DNA from 4 places in the Streptomyces sp. NPDC014891 genome. Region 2 is predicted to be linked to each of the others. Evidence: riboswitches for the same ligand, from Rfam matches in the RefSeq annotation. Region 2 holds a riboswitch; each other region holds the start of a gene.
What was found. Region 2 has a riboswitch for cobalamin ahead of ACF09E_RS14585 (prenyltransferase/squalene oxidase repeat-containing protein). Riboswitches for the same ligand answer to the same signal wherever they lie in the genome.
Positions count from the first base shown of each region.

Region 1: linked by a shared signal. The riboswitch ahead of ACF09E_RS12720 (ABC transporter substrate-binding protein) and the one ahead of ACF09E_RS14585 (prenyltransferase/squalene oxidase repeat-containing protein) in region 2 are both predicted to bind cobalamin.
Region 3: linked by a shared signal. The riboswitch ahead of cobN (cobaltochelatase subunit CobN) and the one ahead of ACF09E_RS14585 (prenyltransferase/squalene oxidase repeat-containing protein) in region 2 are both predicted to bind cobalamin.
Region 4: linked by a shared signal. The riboswitch ahead of ACF09E_RS07990 (ABC transporter substrate-binding protein) and the one ahead of ACF09E_RS14585 (prenyltransferase/squalene oxidase repeat-containing protein) in region 2 are both predicted to bind cobalamin.

Region 1 covers NZ_JBIBWF010000004.1:181,492-185,696, reverse strand. The annotation lists gene ACF09E_RS12725 (FecCD family ABC transporter permease) at 1-237, opposite strand, end outside; gene ACF09E_RS12720 (ABC transporter substrate-binding protein) at 312-1,352, opposite strand; cobalamin riboswitch at 1,438-1,601, opposite strand; gene ACF09E_RS12715 (UBP-type zinc finger domain-containing protein) at 2,394-2,687, opposite strand; gene ACF09E_RS12710 (NEW3 domain-containing protein) at 3,062-4,051, opposite strand; gene ACF09E_RS12705 (Gfo/Idh/MocA family protein) at 4,090-4,205, opposite strand, start outside.
Region 2 covers NZ_JBIBWF010000004.1:599,882-604,086, reverse strand. The annotation lists gene ACF09E_RS14585 (prenyltransferase/squalene oxidase repeat-containing protein) at 1-2,100, opposite strand, end outside; cobalamin riboswitch at 2,211-2,349, opposite strand; cobalamin riboswitch at 2,466-2,542, shown strand; gene ACF09E_RS14580 (hypothetical protein) at 2,679-4,091, shown strand.
Region 3 covers NZ_JBIBWF010000008.1:141,271-145,475, reverse strand. The annotation lists gene cobN (cobaltochelatase subunit CobN) at 1-1,809, opposite strand, end outside; cobalamin riboswitch at 1,849-1,974, opposite strand; gene ACF09E_RS23305 (cobalamin biosynthesis protein CobG) at 2,076-3,380, shown strand; gene ACF09E_RS23300 (precorrin-8X methylmutase) at 3,377-4,030, shown strand; gene cobJ (precorrin-3B C(17)-methyltransferase) at 4,027-4,205, shown strand, end outside.
Region 4 covers NZ_JBIBWF010000002.1:760,837-765,041, reverse strand. The annotation lists gene ACF09E_RS08005 (DUF2017 domain-containing protein) at 1-207, shown strand, start outside; gene ACF09E_RS08000 (amino acid permease) at 573-2,000, shown strand; gene ACF09E_RS07995 (Mov34/MPN/PAD-1 family protein) at 2,124-2,552, shown strand; cobalamin riboswitch at 2,558-2,686, shown strand; gene ACF09E_RS07990 (ABC transporter substrate-binding protein) at 2,724-3,695, shown strand; gene ACF09E_RS07985 (FecCD family ABC transporter permease) at 3,944-4,205, shown strand, end outside.

The DNA.
Region 1 (4,205 bases), 420 kb from region 2:
CACGGCCGCGAGGAGGGTACGCGGCAGCCTCAGCTCCCAGACGATGCCGTCGCGGATCGCGCTCAGCCCGGACGGGCTCCCGCCGAGGCGGGCGGCCACGACGGACCAGGAGTCCGAGACGCGGATGTCGGCCGGACCGATCGTGAGGGCGACGGCGACCGATGCGCACAGCAGGACGACCCCGCCGACCGCGGCCACCGGCGCGAGGGCCCGGGACGAGCGGGCGGAGGCACGCACCGGCCGGCCCACCGCGACGGGCCGGTCTGCCTGATCCCGGTCCGGCGGGTCCGCCGTCTCCAGCCCCGGCCGGGTCACTTCGCGAGACCGTACGTCTTGAGCGCGGCGGAGACCTTCTCGATGCCCTCGACCGTGCGGATGGTGGGGTTCATGGCCTGACCGCTGAGGATCACGTACCGCCTGTTCCGCACCGCCGTCATGTTCCGGGTGACCGCGTGCGACTCCAGGAACTCGATCTTCTTCGCGGCGCTCTCCGCCGACTGCGCCCGGCGGGTCAGATCGGCGATCACCAGCACGTCGGGATCGCGGTCGGCGACGGTCTCCCAGTTGATCTGCGGCCACTCCTCCTTCGTGTCGTCGAAGACGTTCTTCACACCGAGCGCCCCGCTGACGATGCCGGGAGCGCCGCAGCAGCCGGCCATGTACGGTCCCTGCGAGTCGGAGAACCAGTAGAGGACGGACGCGTCGCCGAAGTCCGCGCCGGCCGTGGCCTTCCCGACCCGGGCCCGGAGCTCGCCCACGAGCTTCTCCCCGCGCTCCGGCACACCGAAGACGCGGGCGAGGTCCCTGATCTCCCCGTACACGGTGTCCATGGTCAGTGGACTCGTCCGCACACCGTCGCCACCGCCGCCGTTGTCCTTGCCGACGCAGTCGCCGGGGGAGAGGTAGGTGGGCACGCCGAGCTTCGTGAACCGCTCCCGCGGGGCCACGCCGCCCTTGCCGAGGGTGTACAGGAAGGACGCGCTGACGAAGTCCGGTTCGACGTCGAGGACCTTCTCGAAGGACGGGTAGCGGTCGGCGAGCCGGGGCACGGTCGCGTTCGCCTTCTCCAGCCCGCCGAGGACCGGATCGGTCCAGGTGGCGGTGCCCACCATGCGGTCGGCGAGGCCGAGGGAGAGCAGGATCTCGGCCGATCCCTGGTCCAGGGCGACAGCCCGGCGGGGGACGTGGTCGATCTCGACCCGCTGTCCGCAGTTGTCCAGACGGACGGGATGGCCGGGGCCCGCCTGCTTCGCCTCGGGCGCGTCCGCCCTGGTGGTGCCGCCGCAGCCGGAGACGAGGGCGGCGGCGGCCACGAGCAGCACGGCGGCACGGAAACGGGGGGCGAGGGGCACAGGAGGAGTCCTTCTGCGTCAGGGCTCATGCGCGGAGCCTGTCGTACGGTGCTTCCCGGACGACGGCACGCCGTCCGGGGCGCCAGCAGGTCTTCGGACTCGGGGTCGTCCGGACGGAACGCCTTCCCGGGCCCGTCGGGACCCAGTGGCCGCTGCTCCGCCCGTCACCCTCACCGCTGCGCGTCAGCTCCGGATTCCCACCGGATTCCCTGACCCGCGCACATATCGTGTCGATACGTACAGGGGTACGACTGGCCCGGGCAAACTACCACAGGGCGATCTTGGGCCCGGAGGGCCGCCCGCCGGAAGGAATCCCAGGTGAGGGCCGTCTGGTCGCCGCTCTCGCCTGCGAACGGCCGGCCGGTGGATCGCGACCCGGCAGCCGCAGAACGGAAGCGCGTACCTCCGCACGCCCGTGCCGCCGCCCGGGTGCACCTGCCCTCGTGGGCGCATGAGAAGGATCTCTCCGGGCAGCCGAGTGGGGGAGGAGAACAGCATCCCTCCCTACCCGGTAAGGCGGTGTGATCATGGGAAGCGACGTACGGACCGGCCGTCCGAATCTGCCGGACCCGTCGGATCCGGAACTGGCGCCCCCCACGCGTCCTGTCCCTCCCGGCCCGACGGGGCCACCGCCGGAGCCCGGTCGCGAGCCCTGGCACGCGGGGACGACGGAACTGGGCACACCGCCGCCCGATCCGGTGCCTCCGAGCCCCACCCCGGTCCCCGGCCCTGGTCCCGGCCCGCAGCCGGGGCCGGTCCCCGGCCCGGTGCCCACGCCCGGCGGGCCCGACCCGGTACCCCCGACTCCGCCGCAGCCCGGTCCGGACCCCCAGCCGGGCGATCCGCGCCCGGAGCCCGGCCCGCACCCCGGGCCCCTGCCCGGGCCCGTACCGGCACCGGGCCCGGCTTTCTGACGGCTCACGCCGCCTCGGCGAACGGCATCGCGCCGGGGCGGCCCCGGGCACGCCCGGGCGTACGCGGGGCGGTACGACCGTGCGAGGGCGCCGCGTACGCCCGCCGGGTCGCCCGTCCGCGGGCGGTTCAACGCACGAGGTAGACCTCGTCCTCGTAACACCAGGCCCAGTCCTCGTCCGCGGACAGCGTCAGCGCGACCGGATGCCCGGTCCTTTCGTGATGCCGGTACGCGTGCCGCCCAGGCGAGCTGTCACAGCAACCGACGTGTCCGCACGTCGCGCACCAGAGCAGCCGCCGCCAACTCCCACCCGAGGACAGGCAATCGGCGCATGCCTCGGCCGGCGCATCCGGCGCTAGAGGGAGAGCCGCGACATGGTCGCAGGCGCGCCCGCCCTCCGGTCGGCCCCCGTCGTACGCCACGGCCCACGAAGGCCGAGGCGCGTCGAGAGGCCGGTCGGGCCGTGCGTCATCGTCGGATCGGTCCATCGCCCGATTCTCCCGCACCCGAGAGAAAGAAGCCCTGCCGAGCCCCCCGGCCCCAGGGTCCGCCCACCGCGGTACACGGTCGTTCGGAAGGCGGTGAGACGGTCGGCGGGCGCTGGAAGGGGATCCGGGGTTCGTTCGCTTCACGACGACGGCCCGTACGGCGCAACCGCCTGCATCTACGTCGCAGTGAGGCCCCTGGAGACGCGCACCGACATCGGTGGTGCCGGAGGGCCGTCCGCCGGACGTCGGCCGCCCCCGGACCGAAAGGCACGGGGGCGGCCGAGCGGAGCGTGGTCACGCGAGGGACATCAGGGGGCGATGGCCATGTCGAAGACATGGATGCCGCTGTTGTCCGGCAGGACGACGAAGTCGACCTGCTTCGCCGCGTCGAGGGGGATGGAGTGGGCGAACACGCGGTAGGCGATACCGGCGTTCCCGTACCCGCTCGGGCGGTTCCGGCCGTCGGACGACGCGACCAGCGTCGCGCCGTGCGCATCGGCGGGGGAGAAGGACCAGTTGGGGAAGCCGAAGGAACCCTTGGCGGAGGTCCCGTCCCGGTAGTAGACGGTGGCCGTTCCCGCCGCACCGCTTCCGACGCCCGACCCGAGGAAGACGAGCCGGCTGCCCTGCCCGCTCAGCGTGACCGCCTGTCCGGCACTCGCCACGTTGTCCTTCGTGCCGCTCGGCACGTCCGGCCAGGTCAGCTTCGCGCCCAGCGCGCTCACGGACGCGCCGCGGGTCAGGCCGACGGCCGCGAGCTTCTGGGCGGAGAAGCTGTTGCCCTCGCCGTCGTAGTCGCCGGGCGCGGTGTCGGACTCGTCGGTGACGGCGACCCCGTTGTAGGCGGCCTTGAGATCGGCCAGCGGCTCGCCCGTGCGCTGGGACAGCGTGCCGGTGGCGGAGCCGGCACCGTCACCGCCCTTGTACGTCGCGGCAGCGGTGAACGTACGGATCGCGAACCCCGGTCGCTGCTCCGGAACCTGGATCCTGAACTCGGTGACGACGGACTGGCCGGCGGACAGGGCGCCGCTCACGGTGCGTTCGGCCGGCTGCACCGCCCAGCCCACCGGCCCGGCGAAGGACACCTTCAGGGAGCGCATGCGGTCGGGCCCCGCGTTCTTGACGGTCACCTTCACCACCGAGATCGCGGGCCCCTGGAGGTCGACCGGGGAGATGGCCACCTCCGTCCTCGCGGCGGCGGGCGCCGGTGCGGCCGCGAGGACCGGCGTGGGGACGAGAAGTATCGCCGCCGCGGCGGCCCCGGCTCTGAGCAGGCTGATCACTCGGACTGGTCGCACGGTCTGTCTCCTTCGCGAGAGTGCGGGAAGCGGGATGGTCAGCCGACCGGGGGCATGTCGGAGGCGCGCGAGTCCAGGCCCATCCGCAGGTTGACCCAGGAGCCCCGGGTGAAGTCGGGGATCTCGACCGGACGGCCGCCCGCGGCCAGGGACT
Region 2 (4,205 bases):
GCTCTCGCCCGCGCGGATCTGGGCGATGACGCCGAGGGACTGGGAGAAGACCGAGGTCGCGTACGTGTAGTTGCCCTTGCCCGCGCACTTCCGGGGCTCGGCGGGGGTCGCGGCCGCGCAGGTGCCCTTGGCGAGCGCGCCGATCAGGTCCTTGCCGCCGAAGGCGCGGGGATCACGGCCCACGGACTGGGCGAGCACCGCGGTCTTGCCGATGAACCCGCCGCCCGCGTACTTCGTGCCGATCTTCGTCCAGTCGTGGACTCCGCGGCCCGAGGCGTCCTTGCCGCCCTTGTCGAGGAAGTCGACGATGTTGCGCAGGGTGGCGTTGTCGTGTCCGGTGGCGGCGAGCGCGTAGGCGCCGTCGATGGTCATGCCGTAGTCCGCGAAGCGGGGGCTGCCCTCGTAGTACCGGCCCTGGATCAGCCGCTTGTGGTCGGCGAGGTAGGCCGAGCCCTTCTTCAGGTCCGGTCCGTCACCGGCCGGGGGAGCGGTGGGCCCCGTCGTGGGAGGCGTGGTGGGCGGGGTGGTCGGAGGCGTCGTCGGCGGTGTCGTCGGCGGGACGGGCTCCTTCGTCGTGAGCGTCACCAGGTCGCTCTTCGCGCCGGCGATCACCGCCGCGGTCGTGGCGTACAGCAGCGGGTCCGTGGTCCCCTCCTCGAAGGCGAAGCCGCCGCCGGGGAACTGCTGGCGGGAGATCCAGGAGACCCCCGCGTCCGCGTGGCCGCGGTCGCCCAGGGCGCGCAGGGTCTGGGCCACCCAGCCGGTGGCGTAGGCGCTGCCCGGGACGCTGTACGAGGCGGCCGGCCAGGCCCCCGTCTTGAACTGGGCCTTCTTGAGGGAGGAGCGGGCCTTGGTGACCACCGGGGTGTGGCCGCCGGCGCGCTGGAGGGCGAGCGCGACGAGGGCGGTGGACGGTGCCTCGCTCTCGCAGACCTGGCCGTCCAGGATCAGGAAGCTGGGGAAACCGCCGTCGTCGCACTGCAGTTGAGCCAGTCGCGTCACCGACTCGGCGGGCGGGGTGACGCCTCCGTTCAGCAGCGCGATGACGGCCAGGGCCTGGCCCTCGGTCTGTCCGGTCGTGCGGAAGTCGCCCTTGGTCGTGCAGCCGGGCACGGGCTGGGGCGCGTCCGAGCCGCTGAGGCAGACGTTCGCCGTCAGGTCGCCGAGGAGGTCGTGGCCGCCGAAGTCGCGGGGGTCCTTCCCGGTGGCCTCGGCGACGAGGGCGAGGCGGGCGGCGGCGGTGGCGTCCGGCGCCTCGTCCTTGCCGGCCGGGTAGGCGTACGCGTCGGTGTGCTCGGGCCGGCCGAGGAAGGCCGCGATCCGGCGGGCGGTGGGGTGCTCGCTGTCGGTGGCGGCCAGGGCGTAGGACACCTCGGTGGTGGCGAGGTAGTTGGGCGTCGTGTCGCCGTCGTTGACGACGCGCTGCCCGTTGGTCAGCCGGTCGGTGAGCCAGCGGGTCGCGGCGGGCAGGTCGATGGTGCCCGGGGGCACGTTCGGCGCCGGCGGGTCGCTGGGGTTCGGCGGGTCGCCCCCGTCCGCGCGGACGTCGTCGGGCGTGAACGACGGCCTGCCCTTGGTGCCGCCGATGTCCGTGCCGCCGAAGACCCAGGCGTCCACGTCGCCCGGCTTGAGCGTGCGCGACATGGCGCCCAGCGGGCTGTACGTCCACTTCCTCTGGCCGGGGGACGCGATCCAGTACGACCAGTAGGCGGTGGCCTGCGGGGTGAGGACGCAGTCCTCCTGAGCCGGAGTGGGGTACTTCTTCCCGGCGTTGAACGCGCGGTTGCCGATGCGGCAGATGAAGGCGGGGCCGTCGTGGCCGGTGCCCTCGGTGGTGAACCCGCCCGTCTGCAGGAGCTCGTAGCCGGTGGTGGGGGTGGTGTCGCAGCCGCGGACGACCGGCCCGCCCCACTTGCCGAAGTCCACGGCGACGATGGCGCCCTTGGTGCGGGTGCACTTCGCGATCGGGTCGGCGCTCGCCGGCGAGGCCGCCGTGAGGTGGGTCAGACCCGCGCCGAGCGTCAGAAGGGAAGCGGTCAGGGTCGACAAGAGCCGCCGTCTCGCCCTCGACCACCGTCTCGCCTGCTGTTCGGTCCCCACCGCGGCCCTCGTCTCTGCCGGGCGGCCCGCGTGCGTGGCGATGCGCCCCCACACGGCTCTGGTGCCGTGGAGAGGCGGCGACGACCACACCGTAGTCCGCGACGGCGTTCCTCGTACTGAGTTCCAGCCCCAGGCATTCCGACTCACCCGGGACGATCCGGGTCTACGGTTGCGGGTCAGTGCCGGAATTCGACCGGCTTCCCCTGGTGCTGACTGCTTATCGGACGGAGTGCAACACGGATCCGTCAGGGCCGTCAATATGCCGTCCGTCTCACCGGGATCCGGAGCCGCGTCTCCGGGGCCGTCTGCCGTGGTCCTGCTGGCGGTACGGTGATCGTTCGGGTAGCGTCCTGGGCTGCCAAGTGGGGGAATCCGGTGCGAATCCGGAGCTGACGCGCAACGGTGTCGAGGCGGCGGGGGCCGTCTCGGAGCCCGAATGCCCATACGGCGACGCAGTACAGAAGCCGTACCACGCGTTCCGGACGGCGGCTCCCCGGAGATCCCCGGCCGTGCCCCGTCGGGGCGACGCGGGGCATGTGCCGAGCGGCCGGCGTCCGCCGACCTCCAGGAGCAGGCCCATGTCCCTTCCCCGTCCCTCCCGCCGTCTCGCGCTCGCGGTGCCCGCGGCGCTCGGCGCCCTCGCCCTCGGCACGCTGCCCGCCTTCGCGACCTCCACGCCCGCGCAGATAGCCACGTCTAAGACCAACGGCGTCGCCTACCTCAAGTCCCTCCAGGCCGCCGACGGTTCGTACGCCGGCTCCGGTCTCTCCAACGAATGGGCCTTCAGCGCGTTCGCGGCCGCCGGTACGGCCGTCGTCGACGTGGCCCCCGGCGGCGACACCACCAAGAACGCGAGAACCGTCTACCGGAACCTGCTGTCGACGGCCGGCTGGCCGTCGGCGACCCCGGTGGTCACGGACTACGAGCGCGGCACGCTCAACGCCTACGCCGCGGGCATCGACCCGGCCCGCGTCTCCGCCTCGCGCAACCTCGTCGCGGACGTCTACGCGTACTGGCAGACCGCCGAGCCCGGCTACTTCGGCCCGTCCGCGAACTTCAACGGCACCGTCTTCGCCGCCCTCGCGCTGCGCGGCGCGAAGACCCAGGCCGGCGCCGCCCGCATCCCCCAGGCCCTCACCGACACGATCGTCACCCGCCTCCGCGCCAACCAGCACAACGACGGCGGCTGGACCTACCAGAAGGTCGAGGACAACCCCACGGGCCTCGCCTCGGCCGGGGACATCGACATGACCGGCGCGGCGATGGCCGCGCTGTGCGTCTCCGGCGTCCCCAACACCGACACCGACGTCGTGCAGGCCAAGAACTTCCTCAAGGGCAAGCTGGTCGCCTCCTCCGGCGCCTTCAACTCCCTGTACGGCGTCAACACCAGCTCCAACGGCTGGGCCGTCGCGGGCCTGAACGCCTGCGGCATCAACCCGCAGTCGGCCGACTTCACCACGGTCCCCGGCAAGACGCCGGTCGACTTCCTCCTCGCCAACCAGTACAACCCGGCTGGCGGCTTCAAGTACAAGCCCGCCGACACCACGCCCTCCGCCTACTCCTCGATCGACGCCCTGCGCGCGGTCGCCGGCGGCGGCTTCACCGCCGCGCCGCCGGTCCCGACGACCCCGGGCGCCCCCCAGTGGGTCGCCCAGCCCACCTTCACGGCGGGCACCGCGACCAAGCTGGCCCTGACCGTCGACGACGGCGCCGGGAACCTCAAGGTGTGCTCGGTCTCGTTCACGCCCACGGGGACGACCACGACGCTCGGCGACGTCCTCGCCGCCGCGACGAGCGCCGCGACCCCGTCCGGATGCGTCACCTCGGTCACCCCCGCCTCGGGAACCGGCACGATCACCGCGGTCAACGGCAAGGCCAACAGCGGCTCGAACACCTGGAAGGTCAGCGTCGACGGCTCCGCCTTCGCCGGTGCCCTCCGCGAGAAGACGATCAACGTGGGCGACACCATCGCGCTGCGCTGGGGAGCCTGAGCAGCCGGCGGGGTGAGGGCCGCTGCCGGGCCCTCACCTCGCCGCGGGCCGGGTCGTGGGTGCCTCTGAGCCCCGCGAGAGTGCGGCAGGGAGAACGGAGAAGGAATGGCTGCC
Region 3 (4,205 bases), on a different contig from region 2:
CGCGTACTCGTCGAGGAGCTGCTCCAGGCGCGCGATGTCGCCGTACGAGTCGGCGCGCGCCATCGGCGGCACCAGGTGGTCGACGAGCGTCGCGTGCACGCGCCGCTTGGCCTGGGTGCCCTCGCCCGGGTCGTTGACGAGGAACGGGTAGATCAGCGGGAGGTCGCCGAGGGCCGCGTCGGGGCCGCAGGCGGCGGAAAGGCCGGCGTTCTTGCCGGGCAGCCACTCCAGGTTGCCGTGCTTGCCCAGGTGCACCATGGCGTCGGCGCCGAAGCCGCCGTCCTCGGCGCGGGCGGCGATCCAGCGGTAGGCGGCCAGGTAGTGGTGGGACGGCGGGAGGTCGGGGTCGTGGTAGATCGCGATCGGGTTCTCGCCGAAGCCGCGCGGCGGCTGGATGAGGACCAGCAGGTTCCCCCGGCGGAGGGCGGCGAGGACGATGTCGCCCTCCGGATTGCGCGAGCGGTCGAGGAACATCTCGCCGGGCGCCGGGCCCCAGTGCTCCTCGACGTGGGTCCGCAGCTCCTCCGGGAGCGTCGCGTACCAGCGCTTGTAGTCGGCGGCCGGGATGCGGACCGGGTTCCTGGCGAGCTGCTCCTCCGTCAGCCAGTCCTGGTCGTGGCCGCCGGCCTCGATGAGGGCGTAGATCAGCTCGTCGCCGTCGCCGGAGACCACGCCCGGCAGGTCCGCCTCGGGCCCGAAGTCGTACCCCTCGGCGATCAGCCGGCGCAGCAGCGACACGGCGGAGGCCGGGGTGTCGAGGCCGACGGCGTTGCCGATGCGGGAGTGCTTCGTCGGGTAGGCGGAGAGGACGAGCGCCAGCCTCTTCTCGGCGTTCGGGATGTGCCGGAGGCGGGCGTGCCGCACGGCGATCCCGGCGACACGGGCGGCGCGCTCGGCGTCGGCCACGTAGGCGGGCAGGCCGTCCTCGTCGATCTCCTTGAAGGAGAACGGCACGGTGATCAGGCGCCCGTCGAACTCGGGGACGGCGACCTGTCCGGCGGCGTCCAGCGGGGACAGGCCCTCGTCGTTCTCCTCCCAGGCGGCGCGCGAACCGGTCAGGCACAGGGCCTGGAGGATCGGCACGTCGAGCGCGGCGAGCGCGCCCGCGTCCCAGGCCTCCTCGTCGCCGCCGGCCTGCGCCTCGGCGGGCTTGGTGCCGCCCGCCGCGAGGACGGTGGTGACGATCGCGTCGGCGGTGCGGAGCCTGTCGATCAGCTCCGGTTCGGGGGCGCGCAGGGAGGTCACGTACAGCGGGACGGCCCGCGCACCGGCGTCCTCGATCGCGTCGCACAGGACGCCGACGAAGGCGGTGTTCCCGCTCATGTGGTGGGCGCGGTAGTAGAGCACGGCGACGGTGGGGCCGGTGGTCGCGCGGGCGGTGCGCTCCAGCGGGCCCCAGGTCGGGGCGGCCGCCGGGGACTCGAAGCCGTGACCGGTGAGCAGCACGGTGTCGGAGAGGAAGCGGGCCAGCTGCTCCAGGTTCGCCGGGCCGCCGTGCGCCAGGTAGGCGTGCGCCTCGGTGGCGACGCCGACGGGGACGGTGGACGCCTCCATCAGCTGCGCGTCGGGAGCCTGTTCGCCGCTGAGGACGACCACCGGCTTTCCGGCGGCGCGCACCGCGTCGAGGCCGTCCTCCCAGGAGCGGAGGCCGCCGAGGAGACGGACGACGACGAGGTCGGCCTCGGCCAGGAGGCCGGTCAGGTCGGCGAGGGGGAGACGGGCGGGGTTGGCGAAGCGGTACTCCACCGGACCGCCGGCCGCGCGGGCGCTGAGCAGGTCGGTGTCGGAGTGCGACAGCAGCAGGAGCATGGCGAGCTCAGGCCTTCCTCGGGGTTGTCCGCGCCCCGGGTGGTCGTGTGGACGGCGGGAGTTCCTGACTCACCCGCGGATGCGGGCTCACAGTGGCGGGACCGCGCCGGATTCTCACCGGGCTTCCTCCCCGGGGTCCTGGGACCCCATGCCGATCTGCATCCTAGATCGTGGCGTCGGCGGGCCCCAGGGAGCGGCGGAGTCGACCGGATCACACCCGCTGGTCGACCGGATCACACCCGCTGGTCGGCCGGTTCCCCGTCGGTATGCTCGCCGCCATGCCGCCCACCCCGCCCCCGACGCCCGAACCGGGCGAACCTCGCACAAGGGACCGTGGCGACGCGTGCCCCGGGGCGCTGCGCCTGCACTCCGCCGACGACGGCCGCCTCGCCCGACTCCGGCTTCCCGGAGGGCGCCTGACGGCACATCAGGTCGAGATCCTGGCGGCCGCCGCGGAGCGTCTGGGCGACGGACGGCTCAGCGTCACCTCCCGCGGCAACGCCGAGCTGCGCGGTCTCGGCGACGACTGCGGGGCCGAGCTGGCGGCGCTCCTCGCCGAGGCCGGCCTGCTGCCCTCCCCCAGCCACGAACGCGTCCGGAACATCGTCGCCTCGCCGGCCTCGGGCCTCGACGGACTCGGCGCGGCCGACGTGCAGTTGTGGGCCCGGGAGCTCGACACCCACCTGCTCTCCGCGCCCTGGGCGGCGGCGCTCTCCGGCCGGTTCCTCTTCGTCCTCGACGACGGGCGGGGGGACGTCGCCGGACTCGGCGGCGATGTGACCTTGGTCGCAGTGGGCGGCGGGGAGGCGGAGCTGCACGTCGGCGGGCGGGCCGTCCGGCTCGCGGCCTCCGACGCGCCCGCGGCCGCGCTGGCCGCGGCGGGCGGTTTCCTGGCCGCCGCCGCCGAGGCCGGCACCGGCGCCTGGCGGGTCCGCGAGCTGCCTCCGGGGTACGGCGTGGACCTCGCGGAGTGCGGGGTCGCCGGGGAATCCGTCCCCGCGCCGGCGCTCCCGTACGGCCCTCCCCCCGCGCCCGGCGTCCTCGGGCCCGCCGCCCTGTCGGTGCTCGCCCCGCTCGGCCGGCTCACCGCCGGCCGGCTGCGGGCGCTGCTCCCCGCCGACGAGGTACGGCTCACGCCCTGGCGCGGGGTCGTCGTGGCCGGAACGGACCCCGGGCGGCTGCCCCTGCTCGACGCGGCCGGGCTGATCACCCGCCCCGACTCCCCCTGGGCCGGGGTCACCGCCTGCACCGGACGGCCGGGCTGCGCCAAGTCCCTCGCGGACGTCCGCGAGGACGCGACACCGGGACCGACCCCGGGCCCCGGCTCCGGCTCGGGACCAGCCCCGGGCCCCGGCTCGGGCTCGGAACCGGCCCCGGGATCCGGCTCGCGCCGATCCGGCCCGCCCGTCCTCCCCGTGCACTTCTCCGGGTGCGAGCGGCGCTGCGGACACCCGCACGGCGTCTGGACCGACGTCCTCGCCACCGCCGGCGGCGACTACCTGGTGAACGGCGTTCCCACCCCCCGTACCGCCCTGCCCGAAGCCGTGACCGCGGCCCGCACGACGAGATGAGCGAGAGCAACAGGATGTTCGACTACGAGAAGGACGGGGCGGAGATCTACCGCCGGTCCTTTGCCACGATCCGCGCCGAGGCGGATCTGGCGGGCCTGCCCGCCGACGTCGCCCAGGTGGCGGTCCGGATGATCCACGCCTGCGGCATGACCGACCTCGTACGCGACATCGCCTGGTCGCCGCAGGTCGTCACGCGGGCCCGCGCCGCCCTCCGGGCCGGAGCACCGATCCTCTGCGACGCGCAGATGGTCGCGAGCGGCGTCACCCGGCGGCGGCTGCCCGCCGACAACGACGTGGTCTGCACCCTCTCCGACCCGTCCGTGCCGGCCCTCGCCGCCGAGCTGGGCACCACCCGCTCCGCCGCCGCCCTCGAACTGTGGCGGGACCGCCTCGAAGGCTCGGTCGTCGCCATCGGCAACGCGCCGACCGCCCTCTTCCACCTGCTCCAGATGGTCGCCGACGGCGCCGGGAGGCCCGCCGCCGTCCTCGGCATACCCGTCGGCTTCATCGGCGCCGCCGAGTCCAAGGACGCCCTGGCCGCACAGGACCTCGGCCTCGACTACCTCGTCGTCCGGGGCCGGCGCGGCGGCAGCGCGATGACGGCCGCCGCGATCAACGCGATCGCCCACGAAGCGGAGATCCAGGCATGACCACCGTGACCGGAAAGCTGTACGGCGTCGGCCTCGGGCCCGGCGACCCGGACCTCCTGACCCTCGCCGCGGTGAAGGCGATCGCCGCCGCCGACGTGATCGCGTACCACTCGGCCCGCCACGGCCGTTCCATCGCCCGCTCGATCGCCGCCGAGCACCTCCGCGAGGACCACAT
Region 4 (4,205 bases), on a different contig from region 2:
CTGAAGCTGACCCCGGACGAGTCCCGCGCCTGGCTCGGCGCGCTCAACGACCTCCGGCTGACCATCGGGACCCGCCTGGAGGTCACCGACGACGAGGGCGAGCAGCTGTACCGGCTGCCGGACTCCGACCCGCGCAAGCCGATGGTGATGGCGTACCTCTGGCTGGGGGCGCTCCAGGAGTCCCTCGTCGAGACCCTCCTGCCGTAACGGGCCCGCCGGCCGACCGGCCGCGTCGCGCCCGGACGCCCCCGCGACACGCCCAGGCGGCGGCGTGTTCGCTCAGCGGACGCTCAAATCCGGATAACGAATGCGTTATCAGAGCGTCCGCTTTGGCGTCTTGAGTCCCCTTCGCCCGGCGCTTCCCGTGACGTGCGCCACACGTGATTCCCTCGATCGCGCCGGACCGCGTGATAAATCTTCACGACCGCTCGGGGACGCCACCCCTGTTCCCGAGGGCGCTTCGTCCGGCTGACCGCCGGTGGCACTCCATCCACATCCGGGGGGATCAGGATCTGATCCGCGGCAGACGCACTCGTAGTCGCGCGGATCAGCATGGAGAAAGGCGCACCACCATGACCTCTGTGCAGGTCGACAAGCAGCACGACGGCACCGACGGGGCCGTGGACGGCGGCGAGGGCTACCAGCGCGGCCTCGGCGCCCGGCAGATCCAGATGATCGCGATCGGCGGTGCCATCGGCACCGGCCTCTTCCTCGGCGCCGGCAAGGCCATCGCCAAGGCGGGCCCCAGCCTGATCCTCGCGTACGCCATCGCGGGCCTGGTCATCTTCTTCATCATGCGCGCCCTCGGCGAGCTCCTCATGTACCGCCCCGTGTCCGGCTCCTTCGCGGAGTACGCACGCGAGTTCGTCGGCCCCTTCTGGGGCTTCGTGACCGGCTGGACGTACTGGCTCTTCTGGGTCGTCACCGGCATCACCGAAGTCACCGCCGCGGCCACCTATATGACGTACTGGTGGGACATCCCGCAGTGGATCTCCGCGCTGGTCTTCACCGTGATCCTCTACGGCGCCAACCTGATCTCCGTGAAGCTCTTCGGCGAGCTGGAGTTCTGGTTCTCCATGGTCAAGGTCACCGCCATCATCGGCATGATCCTGATCTGCGCCGGCATCCTCACCGTCGGCTTCTCCGACGCCGGGGACACCGCCTCCGTGACCCACCTGTGGGACCAGGGCGGTTTCTTCCCCACCGGCATCGGCAACACGCTGATGACCCTGCAGATCGTCATGTTCGCCTTCCTCGCCGTCGAGCTGGTCGGCGTCACCGCCGGCGAGTCCAAGGATCCGAAGACCGTCCTGCCCAAGGCCATCAACACCGTGCCGTGGCGCATCGCCGTCTTCTACGTCGGCGCGCTGATCATGATCCTGTCGGTCGTCCCGTGGACCGAGTTCCAGCCGGGCGTCTCCCCGTTCGTCGCCGCCTTCGAGAAGATGGGCCTCGGCGTCGGCGCCGCCATCGTCAACTTCGTGGTGCTGACCGCGGCCCTCTCCTCCTGCAACTCGGGCATGTACTCCACCGGCCGCATGCTGCGCGACCTCGCGCTCAACGGCCAGGGCCCCAAGGTCTTCACGAAGCTCACCAAGAGCGGCACCCCGCTGCTCGGCCTGACCTTCTCGGCCTCGCTCATGCTGGTCGGCGTCTGGATCAACTACGTCGCCCCCGGCAAGGCCTTCGAGTACGTCGTCTCCTTCGCCACCATCTCCGGCATGTGGGCCTGGATCATGATCCTGGTCTGCCAGATCCGCTACCGCGCCAAGGCGAACCGCGGCGAGCTCCCCCAGTCCGCCTTCAAGGCCCCGGGAGCCCCGTACACCAGCTGGTTCGCGCTCCTCTTCATCGGCATGGTCATCGTCATGATGGGCATCGACGAGGGCGCCCGCGTCTCCCTGTACGCGGCCCCGGTCTGGGGTCTCATCCTGGGCGTCTCCTACCTGGTCCTGAAGTCCCGCAACCCCGAGGGCGCCGCCTTCGCCAAGCGGTCCTGACCGGACCCCGCGGGCGGTCGCCCCGGGCCGTCCCCAAGCGGCCCTGACCACGACCGTCTCGGCATACGGGCCGTTCCGTACCACTCCCCGGTACGGAACGGCCCGTCGGCTTATCCTGTCGGCATGCTGACCATCACCCGGGCCCTGTACGACCAGATCGTGGAACACTCCCGCGCGGACCACCCCGACGAGGCCTGCGGCGTGGTCGCGGGACCGGTCGGCACCGGCCGCCCCGAGCGGTTCATCCCGATGCTCAACGCCGCGCGCTCGCCCACCTTCTACGAGTTCGACTCCGCGGACCTGCTCAAGCTCTACCGCGAGATGGACGACCGGGACGAGGAGCCCGTCATCGTCTACCACTCGCACACCGCGACCGAGGCCTACCCGTCCCGCACGGACATCTCGTACGCCAACGAGCCCCAGGCCCACTACGTCCTCGTGTCCACCGCCGACACCGACGGCGCCGGACCCTTCCAGTTCCGCTCCTTCACCATCGTCGAGGGCGTCGTGACCGAGGAAGAGGTCGAGGTCGTCGAGGAGTACGCCGCCTGAGACACTGACCGGGACCAACGGGCGGCAGGACCCAGGAAGCCGGTGCGAATCCGGCACGGTCCCGCCACTGTGACCGCCTTCCCCGAGGGGAGGCGGAAGCCAGGAACTGACCTGCCGCCTTCTCACCACCGATCGGGGACGTGGAAATCCCCGGAGGAGGCACGTTCCGCCATGTCCAGGCACCGCCGCACCCTGCTGCCCGCCGTCCTCCTGCTCCCGCTGCTCGCCGCCTGCTCGGCGCCCGCGGAGCAGGCTCCCGACGCCGGGGCCGCCCCCGGATTCCCGTACACCGTCACCAACTGCGGTGTGAAGACGACCTTCACGGCCCCGCCGAAGCGGGCGGTCACCATGAACCAGCACGTCACCGAGGTCATGCTCGCCCTCGGCCTGGAGAAGTCGCTCGTCGGCACCGCCTACCTCGACGACACGGTCCTCCCCGCCTACAAGAAGGCGTACGACTCCGTCCCGGTCCTCGCGAAGGAGTACCCCTCCAAGGAGGCCCTGCTCGCCGCGAACCCCGACTTCGTCTACGGCGGCTACTCCTCCGCCTTCGCGAGCAAGGACGGCCGGAGCCGCGACGACCTGAAGCGCGCGGGCATCTCCACCCGCCTCAACACCGAGTACTGCCCCTCCGGTTCGCCCTCCGTGGACGACCTCTACCGCGAAGTCGAGGAGGTCGGGCGGACGTTCGGCGTCCCCGACCGGGCCACGACCTGGGTCCGCGAGGCGCGGACCACCGTCGCCGCCACCGAGAAGCGGCTCAAGGGCACCGCGCCGGTCTCCGTCTTCGTCTACGACAGCGGCGACAAGACCGCCTTCACCGCCGGCGGCAAGGGCATCGGCAACGAGCTCATCACCCGCGCCGGCGGCCGGAACGTCTTCGCCGACCTCGACAAGGCCTTCGGCGACGCCACCTGGGAGCAGGTCGTCGCCCGCAAGCCCGAGGTCGTCGTCATCTACGACTACGGCTCCACCACCGTCGAGCAGAAGAAGCAGCGGCTCCTCGACGACCCGGCCCTCAAGGACGTCCCGGCGATCAAGAACCGCCGGTTCGCCGTGATGCCGCTCTCCGACACCGTCCTCGGCGTCCGCGTCCCCGCGGCCGTCGACAAGCTGGCCGCCCAGCTCCACCCGGCCCGATGAGCGCGGGGCCCGCCCGCGCGGCGAGCACACCGGAAGACCCGCCGCAGCCCCTGCCGCCGACCCCGGCCCCCACCGAGCGACGGAGTGCCCCCACGACGGGGCCGACGCGACCGGGTGGTCCCGCCTCCGTGGCGGCCGGGTCCCGCTCGTCCGCCGAGTTCGGGCCTGCCCGGCCAGCCCGCCCCGGCGCGCCCGAGAAGGGCCCGGCCGGGAAGCCCCCGGCCGGCAAGGCCCCGCCCGGCAAGGCCCTGGCCGGGAAGGCCCTCCCCGGGAAGGCCCCCGCCGGCGGGCGTCTGCGGTACGCGGTCGTCGTCACCGGACTCGTCCTCGCCCTGGCCGCCGCCGCGATCGCCTCGCTCGCCCTCGGCTCCGTCCGCATCCCGCCCGGCCAGGTCCTCGACGTCCTCACCGGACGCGCCGCCGACCCCTCCCCGTTCCGGACGATCGTCCTCGACGTCCGGCTGCCCCGGGTCCTGCTCGGCGTGGTCGTCGGCGCCGGACTCGCCGTCG